DNA from 4 places in the Pseudoalteromonas sp. A22 genome. Region 3 is predicted to be linked to each of the others. Evidence: predicted binding sites of a transcription regulator. Region 3 holds the regulator's gene; each other region holds the start of a gene.
The links. Region 3 encodes sigma-54, which starts transcription at its own class of promoters, with help from an activator protein. Its sites were predicted from a motif close to GTTGGCACGNNNNTNGNNT; they were not measured.
Positions count from the first base shown of each region.

Region 1: GSF04_RS10705 (FimV/HubP family polar landmark protein) is a predicted target of sigma-54. The motif match lies at 1,257-1,275, and genes of this name have one in related genera.
Region 2: GSF04_RS10870 (LPP20 family lipoprotein) is a predicted target of sigma-54. The motif match lies at 1,081-1,099, and genes of this name have one in related genera.
Region 4: GSF04_RS19050 (DUF3192 domain-containing protein) is a predicted target of sigma-54. The motif match lies at 906-924, and genes of this name have one in related genera.

Region 1 is NZ_CP047238.1:1,312,907-1,315,114, reverse strand. Features, by position in the region: gene GSF04_RS10705 (FimV/HubP family polar landmark protein) at 1-1,196, opposite strand, end outside; gene GSF04_RS10700 (aspartate-semialdehyde dehydrogenase) at 1,486-2,208, opposite strand, start outside.
Region 2 is NZ_CP047238.1:1,353,630-1,355,837, forward strand. Features, by position in the region: gene GSF04_RS10865 (flagellar assembly protein T N-terminal domain-containing protein) at 1-1,025, opposite strand, end outside; gene GSF04_RS10870 (LPP20 family lipoprotein) at 1,230-1,706, shown strand; gene GSF04_RS10875 (flagellar protein FlgN) at 1,781-2,208, opposite strand, start outside; gene flgM (flagellar biosynthesis anti-sigma factor FlgM) at 2,202-2,208, opposite strand, start outside.
Region 3 is NZ_CP047238.1:3,664,369-3,666,576, forward strand. Features, by position in the region: gene lptB (LPS export ABC transporter ATP-binding protein) at 1-99, shown strand, start outside; gene GSF04_RS21440 (RNA polymerase factor sigma-54) at 146-1,645, shown strand; gene hpf (ribosome hibernation promoting factor) at 1,675-1,962, shown strand; gene ptsN (PTS IIA-like nitrogen regulatory protein PtsN) at 1,964-2,208, shown strand, end outside.
Region 4 is NZ_CP047238.1:3,146,326-3,148,533, forward strand. Features, by position in the region: gene GSF04_RS19045 (D-2-hydroxyacid dehydrogenase) at 1-805, shown strand, start outside; gene GSF04_RS19050 (DUF3192 domain-containing protein) at 1,003-1,383, shown strand; gene GSF04_RS19055 (hypothetical protein) at 1,514-1,903, opposite strand; gene GSF04_RS19060 (diguanylate cyclase) at 2,044-2,208, opposite strand, start outside.

The DNA of each region.
Region 1 (2,208 bases), 1.7 Mb from region 3:
GCCTCGTCAAAGCTCTGTTGCATAAAGTCTTCGTCATGATCATCATCAAACGAAATATCTTCGTTTAGTAAGCTATCCAATTCATCTTGGTCTAACGTATCACTTCCTTCATCGAAGTCGTCATCAAGTGAGTCAAAGGTAATCTCATCGTCTTCAGGTAAGATATCGTCATCTAACTGTACGCTTGCGCCCAGTGCGTCTTCATCGTCGCCCATTCCGATATCAAGTGGGTCTGGCTCAGGGTCAAATGCAGTCGCAGCGGTTGCAGCTCCCGCCGCCGCAGTGCCTGCAGCCACCGATGGTGTTTGCGGAAGAAAATCGTCGTCATCTGTCGACGTTTGAGATTGGTTTCTTCGGCGTAGGTACATTACTAATCCAGCAATTGCCAGTAGCGCTGGTAATGTGGCAAGTAATGCAATGCCAGCTGGTGAGCTAAAGAATGTGCTTAACTCACTACTTTCTTGCGCTTTTGCCTGAGCCGCCTGCTGGTCAATCATTTCATTTTGCAAGTCAATAACAGCCTTGAGCTGTTGCTGGATTTCGCTGTCTTTACCAAGTTGGGTACGAACCGTTTGAAGTTCAGTAGAAATAGCACCGAGCTGCTGTTTTAATTTATTGTTTTCGGATAGGATTTCTTCAACATTACGCACCGAGGATTTGAACTCTTTTTGTAAGTCCATCAGGCGCATGTCCTGTTCCATCTTTAAAGAACGCAGTTGATTAGTTAGGTCTTCTTTAGCTTCTTCTACATCGACTTTACGAGCTTGTGTAACCTTTTTTTCAGCTTCGTTTATTGCATTTGGATTCAATAATCCCTTACGCTTCATTTCCCAAAGTTTGTCATCTTGATCTGACTTCTGCTTTGCCAACTCAGGGTTTACACTGCGAATTTCATTGATGGTAGGAATACGTAAATACGCCCCATCCTGCATATGGTTGAGGTTTTTATCTAGAAATGAATTAGGATTTTTATCGTAAAGCGCCTTCATCACCTGATAAATGGTGACCGAGTCATCTGGTCGCACTTTTTGTGCTATACGCCACAATGTATCCGTGGGTCTGATAGGCCCTATTGACCGACCTTGAGCCCCATAATCAACCCCTTTAGGGCCTTTTAGCACTACCCCCTCTTGGGTATATACTGGTGTGGCAATCAGTGCGAATACAAAGATACTAAATAAGGCTAAACCGCGCATGCCGATCCTTTACTCAAATGTTTAACACCCGTTAAACGACATTTTATTATTATGGCTTTGAAGCAAGCTCTATTCCAAATGCAAACTATAAACCAGATATGTTGGAATATCCATTGCAACGTATTGAAAGTTAACATGGTTATAATGCTTTTTACTGATTCTGGAATAGTTGATATAGGTGAAGAATAGTCAAGTATTTGACCTAACGGCAAACTTCTTGGCAGAAGTTTGCCGTTATAACGCAGAATAGTAAGCAAAATTTTGCTTACTTTGCGATATCAAAGGGTGCTTATAGATAGCTTTCTATCAGGGCTTCTGCAATTTGAATGCTATTTGTTGCGGCACCTTTTCTGGTGTTGTCTGATACCACCCATAAGTTTAAGCCCAATGGATGTGAAATATCTTGCCTTACACGGCCTACATAGACGGTATCGTTACCACTTGCATCACTTACCGGTGTTGGGTAATCGTTTTCGTCTTCAATTAGCTCAACACCCGGCGCATCAGCAAGTAACTGCTTAACATGTTCAAGATCATAAGGCATGCGCGTTTCAAGATGAATGGCTTCAGCATGACCGAAAAACACGGGAACTCGAACCGCAGTAGGGTTAACCAAAACACTCGAATCGCCCAAGATTTTTTGCGTTTCCCACACCATCTTCATTTCTTCTTTGGTGTAACCATTTTCTTGGAATGCATCAATTTGAGGAATGACGTTAAAAGCGATTTGTTTGCTAAATACTTCGTTTTCCATTGGTCTTGCATTCATTAAGTTTGCAGTTTGCTTAGCCAACTCATCTACCGCTTCTTTACCTGCGCCAGATACCGCTTGGTATGTTGAAACATTAATTCTGTCAATGCCATAGGCATCATAAATTGGTTTAAGCGCCACTAGCATTTGGATTGTAGAGCAGTTTGGGTTAGCAATGATGTTACGATTTCTAAAATCTGCAAGGCTGTCTTTATTCACCTCAGGAACGACTAATGGAATATCAAAGTCGTATCTAAAATG
Region 2 (2,208 bases), 1.8 Mb from region 3:
ACATTAGTCAGCGGATTGCTATGCGCTACGTTAAGGATCTGGCCATTCTCTAAGCCATGCATACGGCCCAAATTAATAACGACTTGTTCATCATCGATATGTAGGATTTTGCCATTGGTTGGTAAGCAGGCGACCGCTGCGTTTAAATCAGTTGCGATTTGTGTCAGCGTGGCTTGGATCTCATCAGCATAATCTGTCTGCCAAAAGCGCTCACTGTACACATCAATTAATTTGGTTTTCTTAAACGGCCACACGCCTTGAGTGGCATATTGTTTTTGCCATACCCTTTCATGAGAAAGTGCATCAAACAGCGCAAAGTCTACCTTGAAGCTTCTTAAGTATTTATCGCTTTGCCAAAATGCGAGGTCACTATTAAGCTTATCGACACTAGCAACATCAGTAATTTGACTCAGTAGTACAAATTGGCTGTTGGTATTTGCTGTAATGGTCTCGATTAGCTGTTCATTATAATCAAAACGCTGACTGAAAAAACGGCTAACATCTATGGTCTGTGCAAAATAGGGAACGGGTTCTAAGCTCGACTTTTGTTCGGTCATTGTTTGATATAGGCGCTCGCTCACGGCTTTATTTATGTCAAAAATTTGACCTAAAGTTGCTTGATGTTTATTTTTTAGCTGGCTTTGTGTGACTGCAACCTGTTTATTGTAAGCACTCGTTGGGCACTGAGCACTCTGTGGGGTAATATCGATATGCAATGTTACTTGCCATGAGTCACCGACTTTTGCTTCAGCAATCACGTTGGCGCTCTGGATTTCAGCATTTGAGCGGATCTTAAGTTGATCTTGGGTGAGCACACCATCGGTGACGGTTTGTACACTACTCACCGAAGCGCCAGAAAACAGCAATGCTTGTGTAATGGCGTCATTTACGGCCTTTCTTTTTGCTTTTTGATGATCGCCATTTTTAACGTCAGCCATGCCGGTAACTTCAAACCATTCAGCATAAGCGGGATTAGTTAAGGTGATACACAACAATGATAGACTGGTCGCGAATTGCTTTTTCATGTTTAAATGCCCAGATCAAAAACTACCCTTTAACTCAGCAATACCTGTGCCAAATTTTGGCAAGGTTCGTGCATAATCATATTTTATGAAAGTTAATTTTATTTATTGCCAATACTAGATGAAACCACAACAACCCTTGCGAGACCAAGATGCTGGGGAAGCGTTAAATTTTGATTGGTATTTATTGTAGCGGAGTGTAGTGAAATGCGTATCACTAATTCTATCAGTGCAGTTGTTATGGTTTGCTCGCTAGCGGGACTCAGTGGCTGTTCAAGCCTCGTTGACAAGCACATTGAATATGAGACGGTGCAACCGGAAACCTTTCCTGTTTTACGGGCTGTGGGGTACGCGCCTTTGAGTGCTCAGCCGGGTAAAACTGCGGGTGAGAAGCAGCTGATGGCTATCAAAGTCTCAAAATTAGAAGCGTATCGTGAATTGGCTGAGCAACTGTATGGCCAGAATTTGACATCCACTATTACGGTAAAAGGTGCTATTGCGCAAAACGATGGTCTTAAGAGCCAAGTGAATGGACTCGTTCGAGGGGCTAAGGTGCTGAAAAGTTACGCTGTTGGTGATACTTACGCGACGGAATTGGAGCTTGATATGAAGCGCGTTTATGATTTGTATATTACTCAAGTCAAGCCGCAGAAAATTAAGAAGATATCTTACAGCTTTAAGTAAGCACCCATCGCATGTTGCTTACTTAATGCGCTTCATTTCGGTTTTTCTTCAAAACTAAAATATGGCTGGCGTGGCTACGCCTTTAGGTTACGTACTAACTCACTGTCGCTACTTTTCACACTACCATCCTGACCATATGTAATAGAAGTTGGTGCGCCAATTAAGATCCCTTTTAGTTCACGTGTGCTTACATTAGCCTGGTGAGCCGTTTTAGCATTGATTTCATTTTTGGTTTGGCACTCACTGAGTAATGCTCGCACTTTAGCGACTAGCGGGGCTACTTCATTGTGTTCAAAGACGTGAGACTCAGTTTTTGACAATTCATTGTCGAGCTTTTGCAGTTTTGAAATGAGAGTTAGCTTTTCACGAGCGATTTCTTTTAAATTGTCGCCACGGCGAGATGCAAGCTCGTCAAGCTCACGCGCTAGAAGCAGGGTCATCGCCTCTAGCGTCGAGATTTGTTCTGAAAGTTTGTGGTGGCAAAGCCGAACCAAATCATCCA
Region 3 (2,208 bases):
GTTTCACATGGTGAGTTAATCGCTGCAGGCACGCCAGAACATGTTTTGGCAGATCAAACCGTAAGAGATGTCTACCTAGGCGAACAATTCAAGCTATAGTTAAGACGTAGTATTAATAACTGTTAAAAAGGATTGTTAGAGATACATGAGGCAATCATTACAGCTGCGCATGGGGCAGCAACTTACAATGACTCCACAACTGCAACAAGCCATTCGCTTGCTGCAGCTTAGTACATTGGATCTGCAACAAGAAATACAAGAAGCATTAGACAGCAATCCATTGTTGGAAGTGGAAGAAGGTGATAATACTGACGGCGAAAACGCTGACCAACACAGCCAAGAAAAAAGTAGTGCTGACGACAATCAAGATTCAAGCGATGAAGCGCAGGTTAGTGACTATGAAATAGACTCAGATACCGCCATGAGCAAAGACACTGTCAGTGATGACCTTGCCATGGATGTCACTTGGGATGAATATATGAGCGCAGCACCCGCTGCAAGTTCAGGCCCACTTCCTGATGACGATAATGTTTATCAAGGGGAAACCTCTGAATCTCTCCACGACTATCTCATGTGGCAACTTGAGCTGACACCATTTAGTCCAACAGATAGAGCGATTGCGATTGCGATTATTGAAGCGGTCGACCTGTCAGGCATTTTAACACTGTCTTGCGAAGACATTTTAGAAAGCATTAATGACGAGAGTAGCGAAGAGCCTATTGAGCTGGATGAAGTCGAAGCCGTGCTCAAACGTATTCAACTTTTCGATCCTGTCGGTATCGCAGCGCGTAGTTTACAAGAATGCTTGTGTATTCAGCTAAATCAGTTCGCTCCGGATACGCCATGGATTGCCGAAACAAAAATGATTCTGACAGAGCATATCGACTTGCTTGCCAGCCGTGACTATCGAACTTTGGCAAAGAAAACGCGCCTTAAAGAAGCCGATCTCAAAGAGGTCATGACGTTAATTCATAGCCTTAACCCAAAACCAGCGGCAAGCATTATTCATGAAGAGCCTGAATATGTGATCCCTGACGTATCGGTGAAAAAAGTAAAAGGTCGTTGGGTCGTAGAGCTAAATCCTGATGCTATGCCTAAAATAAGAGTAAACGACCATTACGCTGCGATGTCTAGAACAGCGAAATCCAGTACGGATAGTCAGTTTATTCGCTCACATTTACAAGAAGCAAAGTGGTTTATTAAAAGCTTAGAAAGCCGAAATGATACATTATTAAAAGTTACCAATTGCATTGTGCAACAACAACAGGCATTCTTTGAACATGGCCCCGAAGCAATGCGCCCTATGGTGCTAAATGATGTTGCTGAAATGGTTGAGATGCATGAGTCCACAATTTCCCGTGTGACAACACAAAAATACATGCATACACCTCGGGGAATATTTGAGCTGAAGTATTTCTTCTCTAGCCATGTAAGTACAGAAAATGGAGGTGAGTGCTCCTCTACAGCAATTAGAGCACTTATCAAAAAGCTGATAGCTGCAGAAAATACCGCTAAGCCATTGAGTGACAGCAAAATTGCAGATATTTTAGCTGAGCAAGGAATTAAGGTAGCGAGACGCACGATTGCAAAATATCGTGAATCCCTAGCCATTCCACCGTCAAATCAGCGTAAAAGCTTGATATAAGACGTAAAACCCAAGAAGGAAAAATGCTTATGCAACTAAATCTAACTGGTCGCCATGTAGAAATTACTGACTCATTAAGAGACTATGTCACCAACAAGTTTGCGAAGCTAGAAAGGCACTTTGATCATATCAATAACGTGCATGTGATCCTTGATGTCGAGAAACTAGTACAAAAAGCAGAAGCAACATTACACGTAAACGGCGGCGAGCTATTTGCATCAACAGAGCATCAAGATATGTATGCCGCAATTGATGGCCTTATCGACAAGCTAGATCGTCAAGTTATTAAACACAAAGAGAAGCTCACTCGACACTAAGATGAAATTAAGTGAATTAGTGAACAAGGACTGCAGTAAAGCTGCGGTCCTTTTTAATAGCAAAAAACGTATTTTAGAATACATCAGCGAACTGGCTCATAGCCAAATTCCAAATACCAGTCAGCATGCTATCTTGGACGCTTTAATGGCGCGAGAGAAATTAGGCAGCACAGGGATCGGTAAAGGCATTGCCATTCCCCATGGTCGACTTGAAGGTTTGGATAAAATCCTTGCAATGGTGCTTGT
Region 4 (2,208 bases), 520 kb from region 3:
CAATAAAGTACAGTTAACTGAACAAGCAATCGCGGCGTTACCACAATTACAATTGATTTGTGTTGCGGCCACAGGCGTCAACAACATCGACTTAGCAGCTGCAAAAGCCCATCAAATTGCGATAGCCAATGTGGCTGGTTACTCCACCCCTTCTGTAGTGCAGCACACCTTTACTATGCTTGGTAACTTAATGACAAATATTCATCGTTATCAGCAAGACTGCCATGCAGGGCTTTGGCAACAAAGTGACATGTTTTGTCGTTTGGATTACAGCATCAACGAAATTGCAGGCAAAAACTTTGTGATCGTAGGCCATGGAACGTTAGGAGAAGCCGTTGCAAAAGTCGCACAAGCATTTGGAGCTCAGGTAATTGTTGCCGAACGTAGGGGCGTAACTGAGGTTAGAGCAGGACGAATGGCTTTTGAAGAAGCACTGCAGATTGCGGATATTGTATCGATTCACTGCCCGCTTACCGCTGAAACAGAAAACCTGATTTCAAGTGCTGAGTTCGCCCTACTTCCAAATCATGCTTATCTTATCAACACCGCAAGAGGCGGAATAGTCAATGAGCAAGCGCTGGTGGATGCACTAACTAACGAGCAAATAGCTGGTGCTGCTGTGGATGTCCTGACACAAGAGCCGGCACAAGCAAGCAACCCTCTCGTTCAATACCAAGGGGAAAACTTGCTTTTGACACCGCATACGGCATGGGCAAGTAAAGAGGCCATCGAACGTTTAGTCGGCGAAATTGCCATTAATATTGAAAGTTTTGTGGCTGGGACAACGAGAAACCGAGTGGTCTAGATTATTGTTTTAGTGAGTGATATCGCTAAATGTTAGTGAAAATCATCAACTATAAACTGATTAAAAACCAACAACAAACTGATATTTATAAACTTTATTAATTGGCAAAGAGTTTGCAACTCTTGTGATAATTCAAGCAAAAACAAATGGCTGTTTGCATTATTTGCTCAGCAACAAAATTAAAAAGGAAAACAACAATGAAAAAATTAATGTTAGTGGCTGCGCTTAGCTCTACTCTATTATCAGGCTGTATCGTTGCTGTATCCGACGGTGAAGTAGAGCACGGTTGGGCTTCTGAATACAACTCGTCTAACTGGGAACATAAACAGCGTAAAAATCGTGAAAAGATTGCCAACCTTGAAATGGGCGCGTCTTACTCATCAGTAAAAGACATGTTTACAACCCCTGATTTTAGCGAGTTGGTGTCAAAAGACGGCGATAACTATCAAGTGCTGTACTATGCAACCAACAGTAAACACTCAGACGGCAAAGTAACAAAAGATGAGTGCACGCCATTGGTATTCAAAAACAACCAACTGGTTGGCTTTGGCGACAACGCATTAAAGCAAATTCAGTAAGACTTTATCTCACCAAGGATGGTGAATAATCTGAGTAAACTGACGCACAGTTGTGTGTCCAACTCCTTATTTTCTTGTCATCTTAATAAGTTAAAAACAAAACAGAGCCAAACTTTAATAACCCAGCCTATTAAGCTGAACTGTCCTCTGATACCAGCTCATACCTATACTTCCATTCGAAATAGGCAAGCATGATGACAAACATAGCTTCACAAACAATAAAAGCAATACCAATTAGACTTGCAACGTTAAAATACTGAACAACCACTCCAGCGCAGACTAGCGCCCAAAAAAGATTGCCGAACACTAAAAGCTGCAAATGTTTTATGTTCTTCGCTTTTTGAATGGCAAGGCTAAAAGAGTACGCGCCATACAACAGATTTGATAATGCGATAAAGATAATGGTTTGTTCAGGTATATGATAGATCGCACCAATCATTGAGTGGAAAAGCAATACGATTAATCCCACGGATATAGCCGCAATACAATCCACCCAAATTATTTTACGCCGTATATCCATAGAATAAACCTAACACCACACCAAAAGGCACAACATACTCGGTTAAAGATCTATAAAGCATGAGCATAGCCAAGCTTTATGCGGTGCACTTATTGTCTGAATGCAGATATGCTTTCGCTCCTGTATATGGCTTTAGATATTTATAGCGCTTTAATAAATACCGTGCTTTGCTGCTTTTGGGCAACGGCAAGGGCGCTATCGGCCATTTTTATCAGCTCACTAAGCTCACTACTACAGTGATTTTCAATATGAACTGCACCAATGCTAACGCTCACATGCGCACATATCGGTGAAGCAATATGGGG